4 regions of the Arhodomonas sp. SL1 genome follow, and region 1 is predicted to be linked to each of the others. Evidence: predicted binding sites of a transcription regulator. Region 1 holds the regulator's gene; each other region holds the start of a gene.
What was found. The regulator sigma-54, encoded in region 1, starts transcription at its own class of promoters, with help from an activator protein. The targets are predictions, from matches to a motif close to TGGCANGNTNCNTGCTT.
Positions count from the first base shown of each region.

Region 2: the regulator sigma-54 is predicted to act here: its motif matches at 2,628-2,644, upstream of ACQ754_RS07095 (HupE/UreJ family protein).
Region 3: the regulator sigma-54 is predicted to act here: its motif matches at 4,393-4,409, upstream of ACQ754_RS13120 (DUF4168 domain-containing protein).
Region 4: the regulator sigma-54 is predicted to act here: its motif matches at 3,553-3,569, upstream of glnA (glutamate--ammonia ligase).

Region 1 covers NZ_JBPODZ010000006.1:8,783-16,522, forward strand. Annotated here, with positions in the region: gene rapZ (RNase adapter RapZ) at 1-603, opposite strand, end outside; gene ACQ754_RS09860 (HPr kinase/phosphorylase) at 603-1,352, opposite strand; gene ptsN (PTS IIA-like nitrogen regulatory protein PtsN) at 1,349-1,819, opposite strand; gene hpf (ribosome hibernation-promoting factor, HPF/YfiA family) at 1,932-2,261, opposite strand; gene ACQ754_RS09875 (RNA polymerase factor sigma-54) at 2,278-3,780, opposite strand; gene lptB (LPS export ABC transporter ATP-binding protein) at 3,837-4,574, opposite strand; gene lptA (lipopolysaccharide transport periplasmic protein LptA) at 4,571-5,116, opposite strand; gene lptC (LPS export ABC transporter periplasmic protein LptC) at 5,094-5,678, opposite strand; gene ACQ754_RS09895 (KdsC family phosphatase) at 5,671-6,228, opposite strand; gene ACQ754_RS09900 (KpsF/GutQ family sugar-phosphate isomerase) at 6,228-7,223, opposite strand; gene ACQ754_RS09905 (calcium/sodium antiporter) at 7,227-7,740, opposite strand, start outside.
Region 2 covers NZ_JBPODZ010000004.1:3,581-11,320, reverse strand. Annotated here, with positions in the region: gene ureC (urease subunit alpha) at 1-481, opposite strand, end outside; gene ACQ754_RS07110 (urease subunit beta) at 478-786, opposite strand; gene ACQ754_RS07105 (urease subunit gamma) at 873-1,175, opposite strand; gene ACQ754_RS07100 (urease accessory protein UreD) at 1,179-2,009, opposite strand; gene ACQ754_RS07095 (HupE/UreJ family protein) at 2,006-2,587, opposite strand; gene ACQ754_RS07090 (Tat pathway signal sequence domain protein) at 2,980-3,405, opposite strand; gene ACQ754_RS07085 (TonB family protein) at 3,424-4,650, opposite strand; gene ACQ754_RS07080 (ExbD/TolR family protein) at 4,650-5,069, opposite strand; gene ACQ754_RS07075 (ExbD/TolR family protein) at 5,059-5,493, opposite strand; gene ACQ754_RS07070 (MotA/TolQ/ExbB proton channel family protein) at 5,453-6,166, opposite strand; gene ACQ754_RS07065 (monovalent cation:proton antiporter-2 (CPA2) family protein) at 6,388-7,740, shown strand, end outside.
Region 3 covers NZ_JBPODZ010000009.1:80,195-87,934, forward strand. Annotated here, with positions in the region: gene ACQ754_RS13095 (DEAD/DEAH box helicase) at 1-438, shown strand, start outside; gene ACQ754_RS13100 (acyl-CoA thioesterase) at 455-877, shown strand; gene ACQ754_RS13105 (ACP phosphodiesterase) at 874-1,470, shown strand; gene ACQ754_RS13110 (sigma-54-dependent transcriptional regulator) at 1,467-2,840, opposite strand; gene ACQ754_RS13115 (ATP-binding protein) at 2,837-4,297, opposite strand; gene ACQ754_RS13120 (DUF4168 domain-containing protein) at 4,469-4,822, shown strand; gene ACQ754_RS13125 (invasion associated locus B family protein) at 5,137-5,787, shown strand; gene ACQ754_RS13130 (TIGR00153 family protein) at 5,887-6,564, shown strand; gene ACQ754_RS13135 (inorganic phosphate transporter) at 6,594-7,740, shown strand, end outside.
Region 4 covers NZ_JBPODZ010000005.1:111,612-119,351, reverse strand. Annotated here, with positions in the region: gene ntrC (nitrogen regulation protein NR(I)) at 1-320, opposite strand, end outside; gene glnL (nitrogen regulation protein NR(II)) at 317-1,363, opposite strand; gene ACQ754_RS09050 (DUF4124 domain-containing protein) at 1,448-1,990, opposite strand; gene glnA (glutamate--ammonia ligase) at 2,091-3,506, opposite strand; gene glyQ (glycine--tRNA ligase subunit alpha) at 3,812-4,714, shown strand; gene glyS (glycine--tRNA ligase subunit beta) at 4,711-6,819, shown strand; gene gmhB (D-glycero-beta-D-manno-heptose 1,7-bisphosphate 7-phosphatase) at 6,816-7,361, shown strand; gene ACQ754_RS09025 (lysophospholipid acyltransferase family protein) at 7,358-7,740, shown strand, end outside.

The sequences.
Region 1 (7,740 bases):
CAGCTCAGGGTGCCAGTGGGGGTTGGGCAGGCAGCGGGCATCGAAGACGAAGTCCGCATCCGGCGGCAGCCCGTGCTTGTAGCCGAAGGACTCGAACATCAGCGACAGGGCGAAGGGCTCGCGCACCACCCGCTCGCGTACCAGGTCCCGGAGCTGGTGGACGGTGGTGCGGGTGGTGTCGATGGTCAGGTCCGCGCGCTCGAGGATGGGTTCCAGGAGCTCGCGTTCCCGTCGGATCGCCTCCTCCAGGGAGGCCTCCAGGTGGCTTAGCGGGTGGCGGCGGCGGGTCTCGCTGAAGCGCTTGAGCAGGGTCTCCGGCTCGGCGTCGAGGAACAGGATCTCGCAGTGGATGCCTGAGCGGCGCAGGGCCTCGAGGATGGCGGGAAAACGCGCCAGATCGACGGGACGGTTGCGCGCGTCCACGCCAACGGCATAGCGCTCCTCGGCGCGATTGCCGCCCGCGATGGCGGTGATGTGGCGGCCGAAGGCCTCGAGCAGGTCCACCGGCAGGTTGTCGATACAGTAGAAGCCGGTGTCCTCCAGGGTGCTCAGCGCCACACTCTTGCCCGAGCCGGACAGGCCGCTGATGATGACCAGGCGCATCAGCCGGGCTCCCGGCCGGTGGACAGGCGGGTCTCGCGCAGGCCGGCCTCGATTAGGGTGGCGATCAGCGGCCCGGGGCGCAGGGCGAGCCGCGGTAGCGGGCGGCCCAGTAGACCGGTCCCTTGCCAGCCGCTGTGGCGCTCGTCGGTGCCCGCTTGCGGATCCAGGGTGACCACCAGCGCGATGGGGCTCGCCGTCGCCACCGCGTCCCGGCCGAAGTGCCGATCGACCCGCAGGGGGCCGAGGCCCCGGGGCAGGAGTGTGCCGCCGGCGCGCGGATCGGACGGACGGCCCACCACGGCGCCGCTGCCGCCCTCCAGGGTGACCAGATCGTCGGCGATAAGGGTATGGCCCCGTTCCAGCAGGGCGAGGGCGGTGTGGCTCTTCCCCGCCCCGCTGTCGCCGGCGAGCAGCACGCCTGAACCATCCACCCGCACCAGGGTGCCGGGGATGCCGGTACCGGCGGTGAGCCGTTCCAATGCCCGCTCCAGGCGCCAGGCGACGGTCTCGTCGTCACCGTCGATGCGCAGCCAGGGGGTCGCCGGGTCCGCCGGCGCCGTGGCCGTCGACCCCACCACCCATGCGCTCACGTCGCAGGCGTCGCTGGCGGGGTAGCGGCGCAGCGGGGCGCGCTCGCCGAACCAGCGCTCGGTGGGCACCGGCAGCACGATGGCCTCGTCGCCGCCGTGGGCCTGCGCCGACACGGCCGCGGCGAGGGCGGTGCGCGATACCCGGACCCGTGGCGTCATGCAGGCGCGCCGTCCAGGAGTCGCTGGTTGATCCGCTCGTAGAGGGCCTCGTCCGAACCGCTCGCGCGCAGCTGCTCGCAGAAGGCGCTGTCGCTGAACATCTCCGCGAGGGTGGCGAGGATCCGGAGGTGCTCGTCGGTGGAGTGCTCCGGGACCAGCAGGGCGAACAGCAGATCCACCGGCTGACGGTCGATGGCGTCGAAGTCCACGCCGCTATCCAGGTTGAGCACGGCGGCCACCGGGGCCTCGAGGCCGGCGATCCTTGCATGGGGCAGGGCCACGCCCCGCCCGAGGCCGGTGCTTCCCAGGCGTTCCCGGCCGATCAGGCTCTCGAAGATGCTGCGGCTACCCGGTTTCTCCGGGTCCTGGTCGAGCAGCTCGGCGAGCAGCTCGAGGCTGCGCTTCTTGCTGGTGGCATGCGCCCCGAAGCGTACCCGTTCGGGGGAGAGCAGTGCGGCAATGTTCATGGTGCCCCGACCTGAACTGGCAGTGTCCGAGATCCCGTGTGCGGTACCGCAGGCCGGGGGCCTGGATTCCGCACACGGGCGTTCGACGGGGCCGGCTATGCGCCGGCGCCGTTCATTCCTCTTCCAGCGCCTGACTCACCGGCCCGTCGGTGCGGTGATGGTCGGCGCGTTTCTCTTTGTGTTTGACCACCTGGCGATCGAGTTTATCCGTGAGCGCATCGATCGCCGCGTACATGTCCTCATGGACGGCCTCGGCGAAGATCCGCGCCCCGCTCAGCACCAGCGTGGCCTCCGCCTTGTGGGTGAGCTTCTCCACGGTGAGTATCACGTGCACATCGACCACATTGTCGAAGTGGCGCTCGAGCTTGTCGAACTTGCCCTTTACATAGTCCCGCAGCGAGTCGGTCACTTCGATATGGTGCCCGGTGATGTCGATCTGCATAGTGCCTCCTTGGGTCTCAGGCAAGGCGCTTTCGCTCCGTGGACGAAGCGATGGACATGGCCTCGCGGTATTTCGCCACCGTGCGGCGGGCGACATTGATGCCCTCATCCTGCAGGATGCTGGCGATACGGCTGTCACTGAGCGGACGCCGGGCGTCCTCCCCGGCGATCAGCCGGCGTATGCGGGCGCGGATGGCGGTGGCTGAGCACTCGCCCCCGTCGTTGGTCTGCACGTGGGAGGAGAAGAAGTACTTGAACTCGAAGGTGCCGCGGGGGGTGTGCATGTACTTCTGGTTGGTGATCCGGGAGATGGTGGACTCGTGCATCTCCACCGCCTCGGCCACTTCCCGTAGCACCAGCGGCTGCATGTGCTCCTCACCGTGCTCGAGGAAGTCGTGCTGGTGGTCGACGATGAAGCGCGCCACCCGCACCAGGGTATCGTTGCGCGAGCGCAGGCTCTTGACCAGCCACCGCGCCTCCTGGAGATGCTCGCGCATCAGGCGGTTGTCCGGGCTGCGATCGGCACGCCGCACCAGGGACGCGTACTCGGCGTTGATGCGTACCCGGGGAAGGGCATCGGGGTTGATCTCCACCTGCCAGCGGCCATCCTCCGCGCGAACGAAGACGTCCGGAATGACATAATCGACCTGCTGGCTACCGTAGCGCAGCCCCGGGTGCGGGTCGAGCCCTTGGATGAGCCCTAGCACCGCGGCCAGCGCCTCGTCGCCGAGGCCGGTACGCCGCTTCAGCCGCGCCGTCTGCCGGCTCGCCAGCAGCTCCAGATGCTCGCCCACGACGGCCATGGCCTCGTCCCGCCAAGGGGTCTCGGCCGGCATCTGCTCGAGCTGCAGGAGCAGGCACTCGGCGGGATCCCGGGCCGCGACGCCGGCGGGGTCGAAGCGCTGGACCAGGAGGAGCACGGCCTCGATCTCGCCGCTGGTCACCTGCCAGTCGGCGGGCAGGGCAGTCACCAGCTCGGCGGGGTCGGCGGCGAGGTAACCGTCCTCGCGGATCGCGTCGATGATGGCCTCGGCGATGGCGAGCTCCCGTGGGGGCAGGTCGCTCATGCGGGCCTGCCAGAGCAGGTGATCGCGCAGGCTCTCGGTGCCAGGGGCCGGGCCCGCGGCCTCGCGTTCGTCCTGCTCGGGGTCCCCCCGGCTCCACACGGTGGCACCGTCGTAGATGTCGTCCCAGGCGCTGTCCACCGGCAGATCCTCGCCGAGGCTCCGCGCGTCGGGCTCGTCGTCGGCCCGCGTCTGTCCGGCCTCGTTGGGCTCCGCTGCCTGCGCCTCGTTGTCCCCCTCGCTGTCGTCACGCTCGCCGTACGGGTCATGGAGGGCCTCCTCGGTGGCGGCCTCCTCGCCGTCCTCGGCGGCCTCGAGCATGAGGTTGGATTCCAGCGCCTGCTGGATCTCCGCGCGCAGCTCCAGCGTCGGCAGCTGCAGCAGCCGGATGGCCTGCTGTAGCTGCGGCGTCATGGTCAGTTGCTGGCCGAGACGGAGCTGGAGCGATTGTTTCATTGCCGCGTGTAGTACCCCCCGTTACCCGTCATCATAGTGCAATGCAATACCAGCGGTCACAGGCGGAAATCGGTGCCGAGATAGACCCGCTGTACCTGCTCGTCGGCGAGCACCGACTCCGCCTCGCCCTCGGCGATGACCGCCCCCGCGTTCAGGATATAGGCCCGGTGGACGATGCCCAGCGTTTCGCGGACGTTGTGATCGGTGATCAGTACCCCGATGCCCCGCCCGGCCAGGTGACGGATGATCTCGCGGATGTCGTGCACCGAGATGGGGTCGACGCCGGCGAAGGGCTCGTCGAGCAGCATCACCCGGGGCCGGGCGGCCAGGGCGCGGGCGATTTCCACGCGCCGGCGCTCGCCGCCGGAGAGACTGATCCCGCTCTGCTCGCGGAGGTGTCCGATGCTGAGCTCCTCGAGCAGGGCCTCCAGCTCCGCCGTCCGCCCTTGCCGGTCCAGGTCCCGCCGGAGCTCCAGCACGCCGAGGATGTTATCGGCGACGCTGAGCTTGCGGAACACGGAGGCCTCCTGGGGCAGGTAGCCGAGCCCCAGGCGCGCGCGCCGGTGCATGGGCAGCGCGCCGATCTCGCGGCCATCGAGGAGGATGCGACCCGCATCGGCCCGGATCAGCCCCACGATCATGTAGAAGCAGGTGGTCTTGCCGGCGCCGTTCGGGCCGAGCAGGCCGACGATCTCCCCGGGCCCCACCGACAGAGCGGCGTCGGAGACCACCTGCCGGCCGCGATAGCGCTTGCTCAGGGCGCTGGCCTGGAGCTGACCGGCGGCGTCGCTCATTGGCCCTCGTCTTGCCCTTCGCCGTCGGGGTGCAGGGTGACCTCCACCCGGCGCTCGCTGCTGCTGTCGGCCTCCACACGGTCCGCGGCGATGTCGTAGCGCACGGTCTCGCCCCGGAACTCATCGCGACCGCGTTGCAGGTAGGCGCCGCCGGAGAGGTTGATGCGTTCCGGTGGGCCGGCGTGGTAGATCATCTCCGGTGCCTCGGCGTGGACGGGATCGCCGCCGTCACCGCGCTGGTCGCGGAAGGTGGCCGGGGTGCCCTCCACCTCGATCCGTCCCACGCCGCCGCCGTCGGCGCGGTAGACGCGGAGCTCGTCGCCGGTGATCCGCATCGCCCCCCGGGTGACCTCCACGTTGCCGCGGTAGGTGCTGACGCCGGCCGCGTTGTCCAGCTCACCCTGGTCGGCGCTCAGGTGCAGGGCACCGGCGCTGTCCTGCTCGGCCGCGGTGGCGGAGCCGCTGGCGAGGCCGAGGCCCGCCAGCAGGGCGAGGATCGCCAGCGTGCCACCGAGCGCCTCAGTTCGTCCCGTTCGTGTCATGGTGTCCCCTCACATTCGCCAGCAGTTCGACCCGTTGCTCGTCCAGCCAGGCCCGTGCCCCCCGGCCCTCGAGCCGGCTGTCCGGTGACTCCAGCGTGACCGGCCGCTCCGTCTCTGCATAGTCCCGGGCGGGCTCGAGCCGCAGCACCTCGGTGGACAGGCGCAACGGCCGCGGCGGATCCCGGTGCAGTACCACCGAGCCGGTGAGCTCCAGCAGCCGGGTGCCATCGGGTAGCGGCGTCAGTTCGGCCTGTTCGGCGCGCCCCTGCCAGGCGTGTGCGTCGCCGTCCGCTTCCCGCCGCCAGCGTGGCGACTGCATCTGCCAGCGGTCATCCGCGGGGAAGTAGGCCCCTCGGTCCGCCTCGAGCCGGAATTCCGGCCGCCCCGCGGTGTCGGTGCTGCGGATCTCTACCGCCGTGGCGTAGTAGCGGGCCTGCGGCTCGCGCACTGGCGGTGCCGCGCCCGGCGGCCCCGTCTCCACCCCGCCGAAGGACAACCATACCAGCAGCGCCATGAGCCCGGCCGCCACCAGCGGGAAGGCGATCCGATTGCGCTCAATCATGGCCGTCCATCAGCCCCTGCAGCAGCCCGCCGGCGGCGAGCACCAGCTCGCAGACCTCCCGGACCGCGCCGTTTCCGCCCCTGCGGGCGGTGACCCAGTGGGCCCGGCGCCGTACCCGCGGGTGGGCGTCCGCCACCGCCACCGCCAGGCCACAGCGTGCCATGGCCGCCAGGTCTACCAGGTCGTCACCGACGAAGGCGCAGGCCGCCGGCGGGAGCTCGAGCTCGGTCGCCAGCGCGGTGATCTCCGCGCCCTTGTCGCGTACGCCCTGGCGGAGCTGGCTGATCCCGAGCTCCCGGGCCCGCTCCGCTACGGCCGTGGAGCGTCGGGCGGTCACGATGGCGGTGGCGATGCCCGCCTCGTGTAACAGGGCGAGACCCTTGCCGTCGTGGATATGGAAGCGCTTGAAGGCCTCGCCGTCGCCGGCCATGTAGACGGCGCCGTCGGTGAGCACACCATCCACGTCCAGGGCGAGCAGCCGGATACCGGCGGCCCGCTCGACCACACCGGCCTCCGGGGCGGCGCAGTAGGCGTCGCGGAAGGCGTCCATCAGACCACGCCCGCGCGCAGCAGGTCGTGCATGTTCAGTGCGCCCACCAGCCGCAGCTCCTCGTCGACGACCGGAAGCGCCGAGATCCCGTGGGATTCCATCAGCGCCAGCGCCTCCGCAGCGAGGCGCTCGCGGGTGATGGTGTGGCCCCCGGGGGTCATCACCTCGCGGATGGGGGTGCGGTGGACGTCGACCTCCCGATCCAGGGCGCGGCGCAGGTCGCCGTCGGTGAACACGCCGATGAGCCGTTCGCCGTCATCGACCACGGCGGTCATCCCCAGGCCCTGGTTGGTCATCTCCACCAGCGCGTCCGCCAGCGGGGTCTGCGCCTGCACCCTCGGGGTGCGGGTGCCGGTATGCATGATGTCCTCGATGCGCAGCAGCAGCCGCCGGCCCAGGCGCCCGCCCGGGTGCGAACGGGCGAAGTCCTCCCGGGTGAAGCCGCGGGCGTCCAGCAGCGCCACCGCCAGGGCGTCGCCCATCACCAGGGTGGCGGTGGTGCTCGCCGTGGGCGCGAGGCCCAGCGGGCAGGCCTCCTCGGCGACGCTGACGTCGATGTGGACATCGGCGGTGCGCGCCAGGGTCGATTCCGGCCGCCCGGTGAGCGCGATCAGGGGCACGGACAGGCGCTTGATCAGCGGCAGGATGGTGGTGATCTCGTCGGTCTCCCCCGAGTTGGACAGGGCCAGGACCACATCGCGGGCGGTGATCATGCCCAGGTCGCCGTGGCTCGCCTCACCGGGATGGACGAAGAACGCCGGCGTGCCGGTGCTCGCCAGGGTGGCGGCGATCTTGCCCCCGATGTGGCCCGACTTGCCCATCCCCAGCACCACCACGCGGCCCTCGCAGGCGAGCATGTAGCGGCAGGCGCGGGCGAAGCCGGCGTCCAGCCGGCCGGCCAGGGCCTGTACCGCGGTGGCCTCGACCTCGATGACCGCGAGGCCCAGGCGCCGGAGGTCATCGTCGCGGATTGCGGGGGTGGTGGCTTCATTCATCGCTCATGCCTCACTCATATAGAGTAGCCCCTGAAAGCCCAGGTACGCAGCCAGCAGCAGGGCGCCCTCGAGGCGGTTGATATGGCCGTGGCCGAAACGCGACAGCGCCATGGCGGCGAAAACCACCGTGATCCCCGCCATCACCGGAAAGTCACGGATCAGGGTGAGCCGGTCGATGGCCAGGGGGTTGATGATGCCGGCGAGCCCCATGACCCCGAGCAGGTTGAACATATTGGAGCCGATGACATTGCCGATGGCGATGTCGTACTCCCCCTTGCGCGCGCCCGCGAGGCTCGCCGCGAACTCCGGGAGACTGGTGCCCAGGGCGACGATGGTCAGGCCGATGACCAGGTCGCTGACCCCCATGGCCTCGGCGACGTTCACCGCCGCCCAGACCAGGGCCCGCGAACTGGCGAGTAGCACCACCAGGCCCACCACCAGCCAGAGCAGGCTGCGGCCCAGGGGCAGGTCCGTGGGGATCTCGCTCTCGAACTCCCCCACCAGCACGTCCGCGTCC
Region 2 (7,740 bases), on a different contig from region 1:
GGCCAGTGCCGCCGCCGAACATGGTGGTGAGCCCGGACATCAGCGCCTCTTCCACCAGCTGCGGGCAGACGAAGTGCACGTGGGCGTCCAGGCCCCCGGCGGTGACGATGCTGCCCTCGGCGGCCAGCGCCTCGGTGCCCGGGCCGAGGATGATATCCACGTCCGGCTGGGTGTCCGGGTTGCCCGCCTTGCCGATGCCGGCGATGCGGCCGTTCTTGATACCGATATCGGCCTTGACGATCCCCCAGTAGTCGAGGATCAGTGCGTTGGTGATGACCAGGTCCATCACCTCGTCACAGCTGCGCTGGCTTTGGCCCATACCATCGCGGATTACCTTGCCTCCGCCGAACTTCACCTCGTCGCCGTAGCTGGTGAAATCCCTCTCCACTTCAATGAAGAGCTCGGTATCCCCGAGGCGGACACGATCGCCGGTGGTGGGGCCGTACATCTGGGCATAGGCACTGCGTTCTATGTGGCTCATTGCAGATCCCCCATTACGGCCCCACGGAAACCGATCACCCGCCGCGCACCGGCGTAGGCGACCAGCTGCACAGTGCGTGACTGCCCGGGCTCGAAGCGCACCGCTGTCCCCGCCGGGATGTCGAGCCGGAAGCCGTAGGCCTGGGAACGGTCGAAATCCAGCGCCGGATTCGCCTCATGGAAGTGATAGTGGGAGCCCACCTGTACCGGGCGGTCGCCGGTGTTGGCCACCGTCAGGGTCCGCAGCTCCCGGCCGGCGTTGAGCTCGATCCCGCCGGCGGCGGGGATGATCTCACCTGGGTTCATGACTGTTTCGCCTCCCTCGTCCTGCTGCCGGTGAAAGGGCACGCATGGCCTTGCCGAACCGGCACGCGGGGGTCTCGTGTTCGTGCTCAGCTGATGGGGTCGTGGACGGTCACCAGCTTGGTGCCGTCAGGAAAGGTGGCCTCCACCTGCACCTCGCGAAGCATCTCCGGGATACCGTCCATCACCTGCTCGCGGCCGAGCAGGCGCGTCCCCTCGCTCATCAGCTCGGCGACGCTGCGCCCATCCCGGGCCCCCTCGACGATGGCGTTGGCGATATAGGCCATCGCCTCGGGGTAATTGAGCCGCACCCCCCGGGCGAGGCGGCGCTCCGCCACGATGGCCGCGGTAGCCAGCATCAGCTTGTCCTTTTCCCGTGGTGTCAGCTCCACCGTTCATGTCCTCCAGATCCGGGGCTCGTGGGGATCACGGCCCAACAGCCGGGGGCGCAGGACGGCCCATGCCGCCCGCAGGAGACGCGCCCCGGCCTCGGCGTTCGTCCCGAGCCAACGCAATACCAACAGCTCGTCCAGCCGAGTGACCCCGGCGCGGGCCGCCGTGGGGATCACGCCCCGGACAGCGGCCACCGCCTCATCATCGGCACCAGTGGCCAGCAGGAAGCCGCTCGCGGACGCGCCATTGAGCCCCCACGGCGCGCGTAGCAAGTCGCTGCCCGCGGCATAATCGCTGCGTTCGTGGAGCAACGGCACCCCATCGCGATGCAGCTGCATCCAGGCATCGAAACGGCCGCTGCGGAAGGGTGCGGCCGCGGCCGGACGCCCGAGGCAGGTGAGCTCCCAGCCGATGAAACGCGCGCCCGCCTCCAACTCCACGAGCAGGTTCGCCTCGACCTGGGCACCGTCGAAGACGATCTGCTCCAGGGGCAGCCACTCCAGGGTGGCGCCGGCGGCTACCCGCAGGCTCTGGCGCTGGCAGGCCACCGGCCCCGCACTGCGATAGAACTTCGTGGCACCCGGTGTCGTGATCAGCGCATGCGCGCCCGGGTTCACGTCCACCGTGGTATTCAGCCGATCGCCGCCCACCACCCCGCCCGGGGGATGGACGATGTAGCTGTGGCAGACGCCCGGCTCCGGGTGAAAGGCCTTCTGCACGCGAAGGGGCCCCGAATGCCGCCGGTGCGTCGGCACCGTACGCCCGCCCAGGGGGCCGAAGCCGAGCTCCAGGGACGCACGCCAGCCAGGGCTTTCCGCAACGGCTGCACTCATCCGATCAGGCCGGCGACGGCAAGGGTGCCCACGACGGCGGTCCCGGCACCGGCGATGCGCAGGCCGGTGGCCACGGGCAGGCTGGCGCGCCCGAGTGCACCCAGGGCCACACCGAGGGCATGCAGCACCGCGGTGGCCAACAGCATGCCCGCCCCATAGCCGGCCCAATCGACGGCGGCGCCGGCCTCGACGCCGTGGGCGTGACCGTGGGCCATCGCGGCGGCGACCACCAGCGCCGGCCCCGCCAGGCCGGGTAACCGCCGATACACGGCCACCGCTGCCCCGAGGACTATCAGGGACGCGGCGATGCCCCATTCCGCCAGCGGCGAGGCGCCGGTGGCATGGCCGAGCACTGCGCCGAGCGCCATGCCGCACACGAATATCAGCGGCAGTAGCCATGGCCGCGTATTCCGGATCGCCGCCACCACACCCACGGCGAGCATGGCCAGCAGGTGATCGACACCGGTCCAGGGGTGGGCAAAGCCCGCTGCGAAACCGGCCACACCGTCACCGCTGTGCGCGGCGACCATAGGCGTCCACAACAGTATCGGCAGAAAGGGAAGCGTCCGGTACGCCATTTTCGGGGTCCCTGCTACGAATGGATTCGCCAAACGTGGCGTGCACGATCCGTACCAGTGTCCGGGAAACAGGGATACCCCCGCGAAGGGGACGGTGATTGCCGCGTTCTGGTGCAATCGGCGCACCAGGAGCGGGCACGCCGGGCTGACCGCCACCCGCGGCAGTAAACCCGCCATGGGCTACGGTCGTAAGGCGCCCGCGCACCCACCTCCAGGACAGGGGATTGAACAATGGGATTATGGCGGCTGGTGCGAGACCTGGACGGCCAGCACTGCGGGTGCATCGTGGGTTGCAAGCCGTACTGCGCCAGTGGCACCTACATCAACCGCATGGGCAACACCTGGCGGCCAATGCCGCTAGCAACGGAAACAGGCTACCAGTAGGGCATAGGTCACTCCACGAAGGGCACCCCGGCGCGGCTCTCCGGCGATAGGCGCGCGAGACAATCGTCGCGATCACCCTCTGCGTCGGCGCAGGCAAGCACGCCATTGAGGAGGACACGGCCGATCTCCGCGCAGGTGAGCTCGCTCATCGCGAAGACCTTGACGCTTGTCTTGCCCGCCGCCAGCGGCGCGGTATCCACAGCCAAGCGCTTCGCGATGATCCCCTCCTGGCCAAACATCACCAGATCCAGGCGGAGCGTCTCGAAGGTAATATCAGTGCCGTTCTCGAGCACGAGATAGGCCCGGCAGTCGGCGCCGTCCGCCTCCAGCTTGTTGAGCTCGACGGTCGCCCTCCCCTCCTGTGCCAGCAGCAGCGCGGGCCAGGATAGGAGCAGGGGGAGCATGAGGGCGGGCAGGGAAACGAAACGGGACATAAGCGGGCTCCTTGATCACTAACGCAGCGAAAAACGTACCGGCACCACGAGCTCGAAGCGTTCGCGGCCGGTGCCTTCCGGAAGGGCGGGGAATGGCGCGGCGCGCTGAATCATGGCCTCGACCTCCCGATCGAGGACGGCATGCCCCGAGCCCTGCTCGATTTCGTAGTCCATCACCCGGCCCTCATGATCGAGGACAATACGCACCTCGGTCACCCCTTCCTGGCGCCGCAGCCGGGCCCGACGGGGATATCTCTTGCTCCGTTCCAGCGCATCGCGCAGCGAGGCCAGATAGTCGTCACCGATCGCCGCGGCCCCGCCGGCCCCGCTCTGGCCCTCCTGGGAACGGGCTTCATCGCCACTGCCGCCTTCCCCGCTAGCACCCGATTCCGGTTCGTTTTCAGCCGACGAGGCATCTGCCACGGCCTTCTCGGCGGTATCGCCGACTTCGTCCTCGGGCTCGGTCTGGTTTTCCGTCTCCGTGGCATCGGCCGCGCCGGTCTGCTCCGGTTCGGTCACCGCCGTTTCCGTCGGCTCTGCCTCAGGCTCGGTTACCTCTGGCTCGGTTGACCCGGTCTCCATCGGCTCTGCCTCGGACCCCGTCTCCTCAAGCGCCTCGGGTTCGGCTTCCACCGCCTCCGAGTCGGGCTCCGTCTCTATCGGTTCCGCTGCGGTCACCTCTTCCGGCTCGGTCTCCGCGGTCTCAACGGCTTCCGATGGCGACTCCGGTTCGAGCTCGGGCACGGATTCCGTCACTGCGGCCGGTGCCCCGTCCACCTCCGCTTCGGCTTCGGCCTCCACCGACCGGGCCACCGTCGTCTCCCCCGGCCGCTGCTCTGCCGGCACTACCGGCGAGACCTCCGGCCCTGTGACCGCCTCCGGCTCGGCCGTGTCCACGGCGCGGGCCTGGGTCGGGGTTTCCACCGCTGCAGGCGGCCGAGTTTCCTCCGGTTGAACCGGCGTTTCGGTGGCCTCCGGCCTCATAGGAGTATCCGCGGCTACCGCCGCGGTCTCCGTCTGCGCCGCCTCGCGGGGGGAATCGCCGCTCCGGGCATCCGGGGACGCCTCCGCAGCACCACGCTCAGGGGCGCCACCGGCACTCCCGAGGGCCAGCTCAATGCCAGCGCCCCCGCCACCACCGCCACCGGCAGCCGGCGCCCGCCACAGCACCGCCACGGCCGCCGCGGTGTGCAGGAGCAGCGCCCCCACCAGCGCGAGCAGCCACTGTCGTCGTGTCGGCCCCATCAGCGCTCCGGCACCGTCAGCAACTGGAGGCGCTCGACGCCGGCGTCGCGTAGGCGTTCCATGACACCCACCACAGCGGTGGCCTCGGCCCGGGCATCGGCCTTCAGCCGCACCCGCGCCCCTTCGGTCTCCGCGAGCCGGCGATCCATTGCCGCCTCCAGCCCCGCCGGGTCCATCTCTTCGCCGTCCACCGCGAGGCGGCCATCGGCACCGACGAGCACCAGCACGTCCTCGGGTTCCGCCCGCCCCTCGCTTGCTGATTCCGCCGGATCGACGCGGAAGGCATCGGTGGCGCTCAGCTGGCCGGCAATCATGAAAAAGATCAACAGCAGGAAGACCACATTGATGAGCGGCAGGATGCGCTCGTCCTCGTTGCGCGGCCGCGCCTGCTGCTCGAAGGGGCGCTGCTCACTGTGCACGCTGAGGCCCCCCGATCATGGAGAGATCGCGCACCCCGGTCCCGGCGAGACGATCGAGGACGTCCACCGCCTCCTGCAGGGTTACGCCGCGCGCGGGCCGTACCAGCACCCGGGTATCCGGCGCCTCCGCGAGCCGGGCCTCCACCCGCGCCACCAGCGCCTCGCCGGAAACCGGGGCGCCGCCCAGGCGCAATCCCTCCGGGCGCACCTCCACGAGCAGCGCACCCTCCAAGCTCCCGGCAGCACCGGCCTGCCGCGGCGCGGACAGGTCGATGGCACGCCAGTCGAGGAAGCTCGAGGCCAGCATGAAGAACACCAGCAGGATGAACACGACATCGATGAGCGGGGTGAGACTGACCAGCGGCCGCCGCCGGCGTGCCGCACTAGCGGCCAGGGGCGGCGGCGCGGAGGCGGGCCGGCTCATGGGACTCCTCCTCGGCGGACTCCGGCAACTCCGTGAGGTCCTCGGTGAATACCTGGGTGACGACGTCGTCCATACGATGAGCCAGGCGCTCGACCCGACGCTCGAGCCAGTTCAGCAAAGCCACCACGGGGATCGCCACCGCAAGGCCGACGGCCGTGGTGAGCAGCGCCTCCCAAATACCCCCGGACAACACGGAGGGGTCCACGCGATTACCGGCGAGCTCGAGTTGACGGAAGGCCTCGATCATCCCGAGCACCGTGCCGAAGAGACCGAGAAGGGGTGCGAGGCTACCGATCACCTCCAGCGGCCGCAGGCCGCCACGAAGGCCCTCCAGGGCATGCCGACAATACCGATGGACCTCTTCTCGCACCTTGTCTTCCGGCAGCCCGCGCTCGACGCCGCGCAGGGCGCGGGCCAGGGCCTGAGAGAGTGGATTCGGCGAATCCTCGAGCCGTACGAGCCCCTCGCGCACCCGTCCGGAACGGTAACGGGAAAGCGCGGCCCGGGCGGCGTCCAGATCATTGATTCGCAGGGCACGGAACTGCCAGAGCTTGACCAGCACAATGGTCAATGCGACCACGGACATCACCGCGAGTATCAGCACCACCGGCCCGCCGGCGCCGAAGAAGGCGTACATCCGCTCCCAGGCGACGGCCTCCATTGCTGACTCCATAGTCATGGACCTCTGTTACTTTACGACACTGGCCGGGGATACCCGGGCATTGTAACAGCAAAGACACCAAATATACGAACAATTCCTATTCGTATACGACATGCCCGCGCCAACCGGCCGGTGGCATATCGACCCTGCCCGAACACCCTTGGGCGCCAGCACGGCGAAACAGCGGTTAGCATGGGGGAAACCAACCACTCTGGGGGAAACAGCGCTTGTCCGTGTTCCAAGAGGTACTGATCCTGCTCGCCGCGTCGGTGGTGGCGGTCACGGCATTCCGGCGCCTGCACATGCCGCCGGTGTTGGGCTATCTCTCCGTAGGCATCCTCGTGGGCCCCTCCGTGGCCGGCCTCATTGGCGACGTGGAGGAAGTCAGCCACCTCGCGGAATTCGGTGTCGTGTTCCTGCTGTTCACCATCGGCCTGGAGTTCTCCCTACCCCAGCTGCGGGCAATGCGCTGGACGGTGCTCGGCCTCGGCGGTGCCCAGGTGATTCTGGGCACCGGACTGATCGCCAGCGGCGCCTGGTACTTGGGCGTCTCCCCCGGCGCGGCCCTGGTCATCGGCGGGGCACTCGCTCTGTCGTCGACGGCGGTCGTCATCAAACAGCTCACCGAACAGGTGGAGATCCACAGTCGCCACGGCCGACGCGCGGTAGGCGTGCTGCTGTTCCAAGATCTCGCCGTGGTTCCGCTGCTCATCGTCATCCCCCTGCTCGGCAACAACGGCGGGGAGGGCATTGCCCTCGCCATGGGTTGGGCGCTGGTCAAGGGCATCGCGGTCTTCGCACTGATGCTCGCGCTGGGACACTGGGCTCTGCGGCCGCTGTTCCATGAGGTGGCCCGGGCCCGTTCCAACGAGCTGTTCACCATGACCGTGCTGCTGGTGGCCCTGGTGGCCGCCTGGGGTACCCACCTTGCCGGGCTATCGTTGGCCCTGGGAGGGTTCCTCGCCGGCATCATGCTCGGCGAAACCGAGTACCGTCACCAGATCGAGGCGGATATCCGGCCCTTTCGGGATGTCCTCCTCGGACTGTTCTTCGTGACCATCGGCATGTTACTGGACCTGGGCGTCCTCGCCGAGCACTGGCTCGGCGTCCTTACCACCGTGGCGGCGTTCATGCTGTTCAAGCTCGGCCTCGTCTACGGCCTCGCCCGTCTCGGCGGCAACGAGGCGCGGGTGGCGGTCCGTACCGCGGTGATCCTCGCCGGCGGCGGCGAATTCGGGTTCGCCTTGCTATCGCTGGCGCTGTCCAACAACGTCCTTGCAAGCGTGCCGAGCCAGATCGCCCTGGCGGCGGTGATACTGAGCATGGCCATCACGCCGTTGCTGGTGCGCTACAACGAGGTCATCGCCCAGGCCCTGACAGGCAGCGGCCCATCGCCGCATGGACGCCAGACCGGCGAACGGGTGGCCGAACAGGCAGCATCCTTGCGGGATCACGTGCTCATCGGCGGCTATGGACGCACCGGCCAGAATGTGGCTCGCTTCCTGGAGGAGGAGGGCATCCCCTACCTCGCCCTGGACCTGGACCCGGCACGGGTGCGTGAGGCACAGGCCGCCGGCGAACGGGTC
Region 3 (7,740 bases), on a different contig from region 1:
CTCTCCGGGGATATCCCCCAGAAAAAGCGCGAGGAACTGCTCAGCGCCTTCCAGAAGGGCGAGCTGCCGGTGCTGGTGGCCACCGACGTCGCCGCCCGCGGCCTGCATATCCCCGGCGTCTCCCACGTGATCAACTACGACCTGCCCCAGGACGCCGAGGACTACGTCCACCGCATCGGGCGTACCGCGCGGGCGGGGGAGAAGGGCGACGCCATCAGCTTCGCCTGCGAGAGCTACGTCTACTCGCTACCCGACATCGAGGCCTTCATCGATCAGAAGATCCCCTCGGAGCTGGCCCCGCCGGAGCTCATCGTCGAGGACATCAAGCCCGCCAAACGGGTACAGAATCAGCGCCGCAGCGGTCCGCCGCGCAATGGCGGACGTGGCGGCGGCCGGCGGCGCAGTGGCGGCAACCGCCCCACGGCACCGCAGGGCTGAAACGGAGGGCGAAGCAGTGAGCGAGAAGAGCCTGCTCGCCGAGAGCGAGTTCCCGGTGCGCTGGGGTGATCAGGACGCCCTGGGCCACGTGAACAACACCGTGTACTTCCGCTATTTCGAGCAGGTGCGCATCGACTGGATGCACCAGGTGGGCATCGGCGAGGGCGTCGGCGCGGGCACCGCCACCGGCCCCGTGCTCGTAAACGCCTACTGCGAGTTCCGCCGCTCCATCGTCTACCCGGCCACCGTGCGCGTGCGCATGCTCGCCACCCCGCCGCGGCGCAGCAGCGTGGAGACCTTCTACGAGATCCGCGACGGCGCCGATGCGGAGGTGCTCTACGCCAGCGGCACCGCCCTCATGGTCTGGGTGGACCACCACGCGGGCCACTCCATCCCCATCCCCGAGGCGATCCGCACACTGCTCCCCGCGGCGGAATGAACTTCCTCGCCCACGCCTGGCTCGCCGGCGATGACGATGCGCTGCTCGCCGGGAACCTGATGGGCGATTTCGTCCGGGGCCGCCCGGACCCAGAACTACCGGCCGGCGTCCGCGCGGGCATCCATATGCACCGGCGGGTGGACTGCTTCACCGACGACCATCCCGTGGTCCGCCGGGCACGGCGCCGGTTCCCACCGCACCGCCGTCGCGCCGCAGGCATCATCCTAGACATGGTGTTCGACCATTTCCTGGCCCGCGACTGGGTACGCCTGCATCCCGAGCCCCTGTCGCAGTTCACCGCGCGGGCGTATGCCGCCCTGGAGGCACGGCACGGCCTGCTGCCGCCGCGGCTGGCCCGTCTCCTCCCACAGATGCGGGCCGATGACTGGCTGGCCTCCTATGCCTGCCTGGACAACACGGTGATGGCCCTGGAGCGTATGTCGACGCGCCTGCCCCGGCGCCCGGAGCTGCTCCGGGGCACCGGCGAGGACCTCGCCGCCCTCTATCCCGCGCTGGAGAGGGATTTCCGCGCCTTCCTGCCGGCCCTGGAAGCCTTCGGCGAGCACCAACGCCGGCGGCGCACCCACGGCTAATCCGCGGGCGAGCCCTCGAGCTTGCGGTACAGGGTCTGTCGCCCGATCCCAAGGATCTCGGCGGCGCGGCGCTTGTTGCCGCCCACCGCCTGCATCACGGCGCGGACGTGCTCGCGCTCCACCTCCGCAAGGGGGCGCAGGATAGCGGGCCCACTCTCCCCTTCCCCGGAATCTCGCCCCGCATGGCGCAGCAGCCGCGGGGGCAGGTCCTCCCGGCGGATTCTGCCGTCGCGGCTGAGGGTGACCGCCCGCTCCATGGTGTTGGCGAGCTCGCGGACATTGCCCGGGAACGGGTAGCGGGCCAGCAGCGCCACCACCTCGGGGGCCAGCTCCGGCGTATCGCGGCCGAGTGCCCCGGCGAAGCGGGCGGCAAAGCGGGCGGTGAGCAGATCCAGGTCGTCGCCGCGCTCGCGTAGCGGTGGCACCTCGATCCGGAAGGTCTCCAGACGGTAGAAGAGATCCTCACGGAAGGTGCCGTCGGCCACCGCCGCCTCCAGGTCCGCGTTGGTGGCCGCCACCACACGCACATCCACCTGCTCCTCGTGCTCGGCGCCCACGGGGCGGAAGCGGCCGTCTTCCAGCACCCGGAGCAGCTTGGCCTGGAGGGGGGCCGGCATCTCCCCGATCTCGTCGAGGAAGAGGGTGCCGCCGTCGGCGGCCCGAAACAGCCCCTCCCGGGCCCGCTGTGCCCCCGTGAAGGCACCGCGGACGTGGCCGAAGAACTCGCTCTCGAGCAGATCCGCCGGCACCCCGGCGCAGTTGACGGCGACGAAGGGCCCCTCCGAGCGGCCACTCTCGGCGTGCAGCGCCCGGGCCACCAGTTCCTTGCCGGTACCGCTCTCCCCGGTGATCAGCACCGAGGCCCCCACGGCGGCGATGCGGCGGATCACGTCAAACAGCGAGAGCATCGCGTCGCTGCGGCCGATCATGCCGTGGAAATCCGAGCCCTCGCGCGCCGCGGCCTCCATCTCCGAGACCCGGCGCAGCAACCGGCGGTGGGCCAGCGCCTTTTCCACGCTGACCAGCAAATGATCGAAATCCAGCGGCTTGGTCAGGAAGTCGTCGGCGCCGCGCTTGAGCGCGTCCACGGCCTGGCGGATGCTGCCGAAGGCGGTGATGGCGACGAAGGCGACCAACGCGCCATCCTCACTGGCGCGGACCCGCTCGAGCAACCCCATCCCGTCCTCTCCAGGGAGCCGCAGGTCGCTGACCACCAAATCGACGCCGCCGGTGGCCAGTCGCTGCCGGGCCGCCTCGGCGCTGGCCACGGACTCCGCCGCCAGCCCCGCTTCGGCGAGCTCGTCGACGATCAGTCCGGCCAGCGCGGCATCGTCCTCCACCACGAGCACCCGAGCGCCGTCGCCACTCATGCCCCCTCCTCGCTGGCTGCCGGGATCTCGAGCACCACCCGGGCACCGCCGAGCCATCCGGGATCCTCGAAGGCCACGGCACCGCCATGGGCCTCGGCGATGCCATGGACCACCGAGAGCCCGAGACCGGCCCCCTCCCCGGTGGGCCGCGTCGAGTAGAAGGGCTCGAAACAGCGCCCCCAGAGGGCCTCCGCGACCCCGGGGCCATCGTCCTCGATGGCGAACCGCACCTTCCCCTCCCCCGCGGTCACAGAGGCCAGGACCCGCGAGCCGGCATGGTCGGCGGCGTTGCCGAGGAGATAGCCCAGGGCCTGCTCGATCTGACTGGCATCACCGCTCACCCGCGGCGCCGCTTCGTCGGCGCAATCCTGCCGCTCGAATACGAGACCGAGGTGCCGCTCCCGTGCCTGCTGCAGGGCGCGCTCGAGGATCGGCCCGGCGGCAAGGTCGCGACGCCGCGGTGGGGTGTGCCGCGCGAACGCCATGAGCTGCTCGAGGATATCGCTCATGTGACCCACCTGCTCGCGGATGCGGGCGGTGGCCTGCAGGGTGGTTTCTTCATCGCTGCGACGGCTCAGGCGCTGGGCGGTGCCATCGACGACGCTGAGCGGCGTACCCAGCTCGTGGGCCACACCGGCGGCGAATTCCCCCACCACGGCAAGCCGGCGCGACTCCTTCAGGTCGTCGCGCAGGCTCGCCTCCACCGCCTGTCGGTGGGCCACCTCCCGCTCGTTGCGGCGCAGGGCATCGAGCATTCCGTTGACACTGTCGGCGATCCGGCGCAGCTCCAGCGGTCCGGAGGCCACGAGCCGGTGGTCGCGCTCGCCGGCGGCGACCCGGCGCAGACCCTCGAGGAGCCGCTCCACTGGGCGCACCACCACCTGACGATAGCCCAGGAGTATCACGCTGAGCAGCAGCAGGGCGAACCCGCCGATACCGACTGCGCCCCAGACCCGGATCCGCTCGAGGACGTCCTGCATCTCGCTGCGCTGGCGAGTGATCTGCAGCAAGGCCTCGAAACGGCCACCGCGGCCGACCAGGGGCACGAAATAGGCATACACCGGCTCGCCGGCACTGCGGGCATAGCCCTCCCAGTGGACGCGGCTGCGGCGGGCGGCATCGAAGGCCTGCGCCGGCAGCATCCGCTCGGCACCGCGTCCCGCGCCGGCGAGGACCTCGCCGTCGGCGCCGATGACATGGGCCCCGTAGACGCGGCCGAAGGCGAAGGCGGAGTCCAGGGCCTCCTGCAAGGCCCCTTCGCGGTCCCGGCCCAGCGCCCGCGTCAGCGGCGGTTCCAGTGCCCGGGCGATGAGCTGGATATCCTCGCGCAGCCGCCGCTCCGCCGCCTCCTCGACCAGGCTGAGGCTTACGGCCCCGCCGGCGGCCACCAGGGCCACGACGGGTAGCAGCACCATCACCAGCACTGCGCCCCGCAGACCCATGCGTGGGTGTCTCATAGCGATACACCTGTCCCGTTCTGAGCCATACGACCACGGGGGAGACGGTACGGTTCACGGCATCGAAGCCCCCACTGGCCAGCGCATGCCGATGCTGGCATGAGCCATGCAAAGGACAGTAACGGGTAACGACCCGACAGTCATTCGACGCACGAACGCAATGAGGTGATCATGCGACTCAATACCAAGCTCCTTTCCGCCGCCGCTCTCGCCGCATTCCTCGCCGGCGGGTCCGTCCACGCCCAGAACGAGAACCAGCAGGCCGCCGAGCCGGTGAATGACGCCCAGCTGGAGCGCTTCAGCGAGGCCATGGGCGAGATCCAGGAGATCCGCCAGGACTACTCCGGTCAGCTCGAGGGCGTGCAGGACCAGGAGAAGGCCCGCGAGCTTCAGCAGCAGGCCAACGAGGAGATGGTACAGGCGGTGGAGGACACCGGCATGTCCGTGGAGGAGTACAACAACATCTCCCAGCAGCTGCGCCAGAATCCGGAGCTCGCCGAGCGGCTGCAGCAGATGATGGAGTGACCCACGCCGCCGGGGCCGCCCGCCGGCTCCGGCTTCCCTTCCCCTGCCTGCGGCGTCCTTGATGACGAACCACCGGGAGACACTTCCATGAAGGGAGCCTCTGTCGGCGCGCTGGCCCTCGCCTTACCCCCGGCACCGCCCTGCCGACGAGCACTGGTCGCAGATGAACGACAGCGCCCGGGAACGGACTCGCGATCCCTACGCCGAGCTTGCGGACCCCGACGAGGGCGCGTAGGCACGCGAGGGGCCATGTCAGCGGCGCCGGCGTTGCTCTAGACTGTGGCCTTCCCAAACCACGAACCCACTGGAGAGACATGCGATACCGGAATGCTTGGATCGGCCTCGTTGTCCTGCTCGGCCTCGGCCTCGGGGTCGCGCAGGCCCAGGACGAAGGCGGCTTTCTCAACGGCAGCGACAGCGGCGACACCGGAGGCGCCGCGGACGACGATTTCCTGAGCCCCGCAGAGGACGGCGCGGCGGACGGCGGTACGCCCGGCCAGGACGGCATGGCCACGCCACAACGACAGGTCGACCCGGAGGACGTGGAGCGTTTCGACGACTGGGGCGTGCGTTGCGGCCTCGGCGAGCAGGGCCCGCGGGGCGGCTGCGAGATGTTCCAGGGCGTGACCCGTAGTGACAACGACGAGCTGGTCATGCGGGTTGCGGTCGCCTACCCGCCGCGGGAGCAGATCGACGCGCCGGTAGCGGTGTTCCAGCTACCCCTGGGGATCCACCTGCCCTCGGGGGTACAAATGCAGGTCGACGACAACGAGCCCGTGCGCTTTCCCGTCCAGGTCTGCTTCCAGGCAGGCTGCCGCGCCGACATCCCACTGGAGGACGAGCTCCTCAACCAGATGAAACGCGGCACCGAGGCGACAGTGACCATCCGCGGGCCGCGCGGGGAGATCGAGCTGCCACTATCGATGATGGGCTTCACCGCGGCCCTGGATCGGATCAGCTCGTAAACCGTGCCTTGCCCGGCCCCGCCGGGCGGCACGTCCCTGTTACACATCGCTGACGGAACGGGTACCATACGCCGCGTTCCGGTAACAGCGGGTGTGACCATGCCCCCGAACTTCTTCAGCCAGCTCTTCGGCAAGTCACCGGTCAGCCCCCTGCAACGGCACATGGCCGAGGTGAGCGCCTGCGTCGAGGAGCTGGTGCCCTTCTTCGAGACGGTGCGGCGTGAGGACTGGGAGGCGGCCGAGGCCCATCAGGCACGCATCGCCCGGCTCGAGAGCGATGCCGACCGCCTCAAGCACGAGCTGCGCCTACAGCTGCCCAAGGGGCTGATGCTGCCGGTGGCGCGGCGGGACCTCCTGGAGGTCCTGACCATGCAGGACAAGGTAGCCAACCGCGCCAAGGACATCTCCGGGCTCATCCTCGGCCGCCGCATGAGCTTTCCTGAGGCCATCGCCGAACCCATGGCCGCCTTCATACAGCGCGCCGTGGACACCACCCGCCAGGCCCGCAAGGCCATCGAAGAGCTCGACGAGCTCTTCGAAACCGGCTTCCGGGGCCACGAGGTGGATATCGTCAACGGCATGCTCACCGAGCTCGACCGCATCGAGAGCGACACCGACCGCCTGCAGGTAACCATCCGACAGGAGCTGTTCAAGCTCGAGGATGAGCTGCCTCCCGTGCACGTGATGTTTCTCTACCGGATCATCGACTGGATCGGCAGCCTCGCCGACCGTGCCCAGCGCGTAGGTAGCCGCCTGCAACTGATGCTCGCACGCTGACCACCCACCTTCCGGGCGCCGAGGGTTCCATGGAGTTCGAGATCACACTGCTGGTGCTGGCGACGGTATTCGGCCTGTTCATGGCCTGGGGCATCGGGGCCAACGACGTGGCCAACGCCATGGGGACCTCCGTGGGCTCCAAGGCGGTCACCATCACCCAGGCGGTGATCATCGCCGCCATCTTCGAGTTCGCCGGGGCCATCCTCGCCGGTGGCGAGGTCACCGACACGGTGCGCAAGGGCATCGTCAACCCGGAGGTGTTCGTCCAGGCCCCCCAGCTGCTGGTCTTCGGCATGCTCGCCGCCCTGCTCGCCGCTGCGGTGTGGCTGCTCGTGGCCTCCTACTTCGGCTGGCCGGTATCCACCACCCACTCCATCGTCGGGGCGGTGGTCGGCTTCGCCGCCGTAGGCATCGGCCCGGAGGCAGTACACTGGGACAAGACCCTATCCATCGTGGCGAGCTGGGTGGTCTCGCCATTGCTCTCCGGCACCATCGCCTTCTTCCTGTTCCTCTCCGTCCAGCGCCTGATCCTCGATACCGACACCCCCCTCGCCAACGCCAAACGGTATGTGCCCCTGTACATGTTCGCCGTCGGCTTCGTTGTGGCGCTGGTGACCCTAACCAAAGGGCTCAAGCACGTGGGCGTGGAGTTCGGCCTGGTGGCAAGCGCGCTCATCGCGGCGGGCACCGGCTTGATCGTCCTCGCCGCGGGGGTGGCGGGCATCCGACGGCTCGACATCGATCCGCGGGCGGATCTGGACTTCCACTACACCAACGTTGAGCGGGTCTTCGGTGTACTGATGATCATCACCGCCTGCGCCATGGCCTTCGCCCACGGCTCCAACGACGTGGCCAACGCGGTCGGGCCAGTGGCCGCGGTGGTCAGCGTGGTGACCAGTGGGGGGGAGGTCACCGCCACGGCGGACCTCAATGTCTGGATCCTGCTGCTCGGTGGCGTGGGCATCGTCATCGGGCTCGTCACCTACGGCCAGCGGGTGATCCGCACCGTCGGCCAGGGCATCACCTCCCTGTCGCCGAGCCGCGGCTTCGCCGCCACCATCGCGGCGGCCACCACGGTGGTCCTGGCCTCGGGGACGGGGTTGCCCATCTCCACCACCCACACCCTGGTCGGGGGCGTACTCGGGGTGGGCGTGGCCCGCGGCATCGCGGCACTGA
Region 4 (7,740 bases), on a different contig from region 1:
AAGGGCTTGGGCAGGTATTCGAAGGCGCCGCCCTCATACGACGATACCGCCGCGTCCAGGTCGCTGTGGGCGGTGATCACGATCACCGGAACCTCGGGGGCCTGCTCGCGCAGGCGCTCCAGCAAGGCCAGCCCGTCCATCCCCGGCATGCGGATGTCGGTAACGAGGACGTCCGGCCGGCGGTGATCCAGCGCCGCCAGCACCTCCTCAGCGCTGGCGTACCCCTCCGCGGCCAGCCCCTCGGCCTCGAGCGCCCGCGCCAGTACCCAGCGTATGGAGCGGTCGTCGTCGGCGATCCAGATGCGTTCGGTAGGGCTCATTCGCCGTCCTCCAGGGGGAGCCATACGGTGAACTGGGTGTTCCCCGGCTCGCTCTCGCACTCGATGAGCCCACCGTGCTGGGCCACCAGGTTCTGGGCGATGGGGAGGCCGATGCCGCTGCCTTCGGGACGCGAGGTGATCATCGGATAGAAGATCCGCTCGATGAGCTCCGGCGGGATCCCGGGACCGTCATCGATGACATCGATCCGCGCGACCAGCCGGTGGGGCACATCGCCGATGGTGAAACGCCGCTGGGTCCGGGTACGCAGGGTAATGGTGCCGTGACCGTCGACGGCCTGCAGGGCGTTGCGGACCAGGTTGAGCAGGGCCTGCAGGAGCTGGTCGCGAACACCCTGAAGCGGCGGAATGGAGGGATCGTAGTCCCGCCGAAATCTTACCGCGGCGGGGGCCTCCGCGCTCGCCAGGTGGCGGACGCGCTCCAGGACCTCGTGGAGGTTCACCGTCTCGCGACGCGCCCGGGTGCTGGGGCCGAGCAACCCGTCGACAAGGCCTCGTAGCCGGTCCGCCTCGCCGATGATCACCGCCGTATACTCGCGCAGGCGCTGATCCTCGAGCTCGCGCTCGAGCAGCTGCGCCGCCCCGCGCAGCCCGCCCAGGGGGTTCTTGATCTCGTGGGCCAGGCCGCGAATCAGCTCGCGGATGGCCTGGTTCTGCGCGATGAGCTGATGCTCCCGGCTGATACGCAGATGCCGGTCCAGCTGGGCGAGCTCCAGGACGAGCCCACCATCGGGCAGAGGGGTGACCGAGCAGTCCAGGGTCACCCACTCGCCGCCGAGGGCAAGGCGGTGCTCCCGGTCGGTGAAGCTGCTGCCCTGGCTGCGGGCCCGGGAGAGGGCCCCGGCAAGCCCATCCAGCCCCGGTAGCGCTTCCCCGATGGCCACCCCGGTCACCTGTCGGGCGCTGATGCGCAGCAGGCTCTCGGCCGCCGGGTTCAGCTCGGTGATCCGGTCACGGGCATCCACGACGATCACCGCCGTGGCGAGATGCTCGAGGATGGGATTGTCACCGACCGGGGTGCTCATCGGGCCTCTCCCACAGACGCGACCGGGGTCTCCGTTTGCACCATTATGGTGCAATTCGGCTGCCGCGAACATACCGCGGCCGGTTCAGCGATTGGGGAAGAGCGCGGAGGCCTGATGGAGGTAAATGGTGACGGTCCCGCTGCGGGCGAGGGTACGGCCCTCGGCGTCGCGGAGCAGCGCCTGGAGCTCGTGGGTGCCGCGGTGCAGGCCCTGCACCTCGATGTCGGCCTCCTCGAAGGGTCCGCCCTCCACGGGGCTGCCGTTGACCAGGACCACGATACGATGCTCGGAACCGAGCTCCGGACGCACATCCAGGCTCATACGCACGCGGCCCACGTTGTCCCGCACCGTGGTCTCGTCGGCCGGCGCATCGATGCGGACACTGTAGTCCACCGCCTCCTCGCCCGCCGGTTGTTCCTCGCCAGCCGGCGGTGAGCGCTCGGGTACGGCCACAGGGTCCGCCACGGAGGGGGAGCCGATGTCCAGGCGTTCCGCCTCCTCCGGCGGACGGTCGCCGAAATGGACCTTGCCGTCCTCGTCCACCCAACGGTAGACCTCCGCGCCAATGGCCGCACCGGTAGCGAGGAGGAGAAGCAGCAGGAAGGGGATCGATATCCATCGGTACATACCCGCAATCTAAAGCGCCCGCGGCGCTTCGTCCAGCCACGGCGGATGCCCTACCACTACCGGTGCCCGGATGCCGGCCCGGCATCCGGGCACGGAGGACCTACACGCTGTAGTAGAGGTCGAACTCCATCGGGTGGGTGGTCATACGCAGCTGCTGGACCTCTTCCCCCTTGAGCTCGATGTAGGCGTCGATGACGTCGTCAGTGAACACACCGCCGGCGGTGAGGAAGGCGCGGTCGGTATCCAAGGCCGCCAGCGCCTCCTCGAAGGAGAACGCCACCTTGGGGATCTCGGCCTCCTCCTCGGCGGGGAGGTCGTAGAGGTCCTTATCCATGGCGTCGCCGGGATGGATCTTGTTCTGGATGCCATCGAGGCCCGCCATCAGCATCGCCGCAAAGGCCAGATAGGGGTTGGCGGTGCTATCGGGGAAGCGGATCTCGATCCGCCGCGCCTTGGGGCTCGATACCCAGGGGATGCGCACCGAGGCGGAGCGGTTGCGCGCGGAGTAGGCCAGCAGCACCGGGGCCTCAAAGCCGGGCACCAGGCGCTTGTAACTGTTGGTGGAGGCGTTGGCGAAGGCGTTGATGGCCTTGGCGTGCTTGATGACGCCACCGATGTAGTACAGCGCTGTCTCCGAGAGCCCACCGTACTGGTCACCGGCGAACAGGGCCTCGCCGGTCTTCCCAATGGACTGATGCACATGCATACCGCTGCCGTTGTCCCCCACGAGGGGCTTGGGCATGAAGGTGGCGGTCTTGCCGAAGGCATGGGCGACGTTATGGACCACGTACTTCAGGGTCTGGACCTCGTCCGCCTTCTTCACGAGGGTGTTGAACCGCGTGCCGATCTCGCACTGGCCGGCGGTAGCGACCTCATGGTGGTGGACCTCCACCGCCTGGCCCATTTCCTCCAGGGCCAGACACATGGCCGCACGCATGTCGTGGAGGCTGTCCACCGGCGGGACCGGGAAGTAGCCGCCCTTTACTCCCGGCCGATGGCCCATGTTGCCGTCGGTATAGACCCGCTCGGAGTTCCACTCCGCCTCCTGGGAGTCGATCTTATAGAAGCTACCGCTCATGCTCGCGCCCCAGCGGACGTCGTCGAACACGAAGAACTCGGGCTCCGGGCCGAATAGGGCCATATCGCCAACCCCGGTGGACTGCAGATAGGCCTCGGCGCGACGCGCGATGGAGCGGGGATCACGCTCATAGCCCTGCATGGTGCCGGGCTCGATGATGTCGCAGACCAAGTTGACCGTGGGTTCCTCGTAGAAGGGGTCGATGACCGCGGTCTCCGGGTCGGGCATCATGATCATGTCCGACTCGTTGATGCCCTTCCAGCCGGAGATGGAGGAGCCGTCGAACATCTTGCCCGACTCGAAGGTTTCCTCGTCCAGGGTCGACGCCGGGACGGTGACATGTTGTTGCTTGCCCTTGGTATCGGTAAAGCGGAAGTCCACAAACTTGATTTCGTTCTCTTCGATGAGCTTGAGGACATCCTCGGCGGTGCGGGACATGGGCTACCTCCGGATTGGTGGTTCGAAAACGGTTCACGGACCAGGAATACATATTCCGTGCCAGATTAAAAATAAACCGGAAAATCAATATAATATAAAAGTACCACCCAGGTATGCCCCGCGGCGGGACCCCAAACAGGGGCAGCGCGATTCAATGTGGTGCAATCCTGGGCACCAGTTGCACTAGTATAGTGCAAACGGGCCCTACGCTGCCCTGTCCCGGCGATCGTTCCCCACGGTATACTCTGCGATTTTCTCCCCCGGTCCGAGCCGGGCAATCCATGCCCCATTGGGATGGCGAGGCAATGATCACCTTTCAGCAGCTCATCCTGGAACTGCAGCGTTACTGGGCCCAACGCGGCTGCGTGGTCCTGCAGCCGCTGGACATGGAGGTGGGCGCGGGCACCTTCCACCCCGCGACGTTCCTGCGCTCCATCGGCCCGGAACCCTGGAACGCCGCCTATGTCCAGCCCTCGCGCCGGCCCACCGACGGCCGTTACGGTGAGAACCCCAACCGCCTGCAGCACTACTACCAGTTCCAGGTGGTGCTCAAGCCCTCGCCCCTGGACATCCAGGACCAGTACCTGGGTTCCCTCGAGGCGCTCGGCGTCGATCCGCTGGTCCACGACATCCGCTTCGTGGAAGACGACTGGGAATCGCCGACCCTGGGTGCATGGGGTCTCGGCTGGGAGGTTTGGCTTAACGGCATGGAGATCACCCAGTTCACCTATTTCCAGCAGGCCGGGGGCTTGGACTGCCGCCCGGTGACCGGGGAGATCACCTACGGGCTCGAGCGGATCGCGATGTACCTGCAGGACAAGGCCAGCGTCTATGACCTGGTCTGGACGGAGGGCCCGGCGGGCACGGTGACCTACGGCGACGTATTCCTGCAGAACGAGCGCGAGCAGTCCGCCTACAACTTCGAGCATGCGGATGTCGCCAGCCTCTTCCATTGGTTCGAGACCTGCGAGCGCGAAAGCATCCGCCTGTCGGAGGCCGGTCTGCCGCTGCCCGCCTACGAGCAGGCGCTGAAGGCCTCGCACACATTCAACCTCTTGGATGCCCGGCACGCCCTGTCGGTGACCGAGCGCCAGGCCTATATCCTGCGGGTCCGCAACCTGGCGCGCCGGGTCGCGGAGGGCTACTACGCCGCCCGCGAGGCCCTCGGGTTCCCCCTGATGGATAGCGCGAAGGACGAGACAGCATGAGCGAGACCCGCGACGACCTCCTTATCGAGCTCGGTACCGAAGAGCTGCCGCCTACCGCGCTGCGTGAGCTGATGACCAGCTTTGCCGAGGCCGTGGCCGACGGCCTGGACCAGGCCGGGATCAGCCGCGGAACGGCGCAGCCGTACGCCACCCCGCGACGGCTTGCCGTGCATATCCCGGAGGTGGCGCTACGCCAGCCGGACCGTGAGATAGAGCGCCTGGGACCGGCCGTTGCCGCCGCCTTCGACAGCGAAGGTGAACCGACACGGGCAGCGGAAGGGTTCGCGCGTTCCTGTGGCGTAGCCGTGGCGGAGCTTGTGCGCGTGGAAACGGAGAAGGGGGAACGGCTCGCCTACCGGGGCGTGGAGCCGGGCAGCGAAACCGCCGGCCTCCTGCCCGGGATCATCGGGCATGCCCTCAGCCGGCTACCCATCCCCAAACGGATGCGTTGGGGGGACAGCGACGAGACCTTCGTCCGCCCGGCCCACTGGCTGCTGATCAAGCTCGGCACCGAAGTGGTGCCCGCCCGGCTGCTGGAGCTCGATAGCGATACCTACAGCCGCGGCCACCGGTTCCACCACCCGGATCCCCTCGCCATCGCCCACCCCCGCGACTATGCGGACACACTCCGCGACCCCGGCCGGGTACTGGCGGACTTCGACCAGCGCCGGGAACACATCCGCTCCGGGGTTCTCGACGTGGCACGGGGCGATGGGGGTGAAGCGGTAATCCGCGAACCCCTGCTCGAGGAGGTGACCGCACTGGTGGAATGGCCGGTGGCCCTGAGCGGGGGCTTTGACGAGGATTTCCTGCGGGTGCCGGAGGAGGCGCTGATCTCCAGTATGGAGGGCCACCAACGTTATTTCCCGGTGCGCGGGCCGGATGGGCGATTAATGCCGCGTTTCGTCGCGGTGGCCAATATCGAGAGCCGCGACCCCCGTCAGGTGATCGCCGGTAACGAGCGTGTCATCCGCCCGCGGCTGGCGGACGCCGCCTTCTTCTGGGATCAGGATCGGCGGACACCGCTGGCGGAGCGTGTCGAGGGGCTGGCATCGGTAGTCTTTCAGAAGGCCCTCGGGACGCTATACGACAAGAGCGCCCGGGTAGCCGCGCTGGCCCGTCGCTTCGCCGGTGATTTTGGCATCGATACGGCCCTGGCCGAGCGTGCCGCCTGGCTGGCCAAGGCGGATCTGCTCACGGAAATGGTGGACGAGTTCCCGGATCTCCAGGGCGTGATGGGTCGCTACTACGCTCGAGAGGACGGTGAGCCGGAGGCGCTCTGCATGGCCCTCGACGAGGTCTACCGTCCCCGCTCCGCCGGTGATCACGTGGCGGCGACTCCCCTGGGCCAACTCCTCGCGGTCGCGGAGCGCGCCGATACGCTAGTGGGGATATTCGCCATCGGGAAGGCACCTCGCGGTGCCAAGGATCCCTTCGGACTCCGGCGCGCCGCCCTCGGACTCGCCCGTACCCTGCTGGAATCACAGCGGGATATCTCCCTGCGGGAGCTATTCGCCGCCGCTGCGGATAACCTGCCCGGCGGCCTCGATGGCGATGCCCAGGTGGGGCCGGTGATGGAGTTCACCGTCGAGCGACTACGTGCCTGGTACCTAGAGCAGGGATTACCAGCAGAGGTCTTCGCCGCGGTACGCGCGCTGCACGGGGACGACGGCCCCGTCGCCAGCGTCGTGGATTTCGATCGGCGAGTCATGGCCTGTCAGCGGTTCCTGGAACGCCCCGAAGCCGCCGGCCTCGCCGAGGCCAATAAACGGATCCGCAACATCCTACGCAAGGCCGGCATCCAAGGGGAGGCGGGGGTCCCGGACCCGCGCCTTCTCGAAAACCCCGAGGAGCACACCCTTCACGAGGCGCTGGGCAACGCACGGGACGCGGTGGAACGCTCGGTAGCAAGGGGTGATTACGACACAGCGCTGGAACATCTCGCCGGTCTCGCTGGCCCCGTGGACGCGTTTTTTGAGGGAGTGTTGGTGATGGCGGAGGATGAGCGGGTCCGGGATAACCGTTTGGCGCTGTTGCACCGCCTCGCCGACGCCTTCCTGGCGGTAGCAGACATCTCGGAACTGCCAGGGCGCAGCCATTCATGACGGGGCTGGTCATCCTCGATCGTGACGGGGTCATCAACGAGGACTCGGCGGATTTCATCCGCACTCCTCGGGACTGGGTGGCCCTGCCGGGGAGCCTCGAGGCGATAGCGCTGCTCAACCGAAGCGGCTTTGACGTGGTCGTCTGCACGAACCAGTCCGGGCTCGCGCGGGGGCTGATCGACCGCGAGAACCTCGAGGCGATCCACCGGCACATGCTAGCAGAGATCCGTGCCGCCGGCGGCGACGTGCGCGGCATCTTCGTGTGCCCCCACGGACCGGGCGACGACTGTGAATGTCGCAAACCCCGGCCCGGCCTACTGCAACAGGTGGCGCAGCGGCTCGGGCGTCCGGTGCTCGGTAGCTTCGTCATCGGCGACAGCCGCCGGGACCTGGAGGCGGCCCGCGCTGCGGGGGCGCGCCCGTTGCTGGTGCGCACCGGCAATGGGAGACGCACCGCGGCGGCACTGGCGGACGAGAGTATCCCGGTATTCGACGATCTCCTAGCAGCTGCCAAGGCAATCGCCGGCGGGGGGACACGGTGAGGCGAGGGAGTTGGTTTCGCGGCGTCTTGTTTCAGGCGGGATTCGTCGCGCTGGTGCTTCTGTGGGGCATCCCCAGTCTTTTTACGGCAGTGCTCCCCTATCGTTGGCGTTACTGGTTTATCAGCCGCTGGTGCGTCCTAGTCGAGCTATGGCTGCGCCTAAGCGCCGGCATCCGCCACCGAATCAAGGGCCAGGAGAACGCCCAGGGGCCGGCGGCGGTGGTAATGGCCAAGCACCAGAGCACCTGGGAGACCGTTACCTTGGTCCGCCTCTTCTACCCCCAGAGTTGGGTGGTGAAGCGCGAGCTCATCTGGGTTCCGGTGTTCGGCTGGGCGCTCGGACTGCTGCGCCCCATCGCCATAGACCGTGCCGCCGGCCG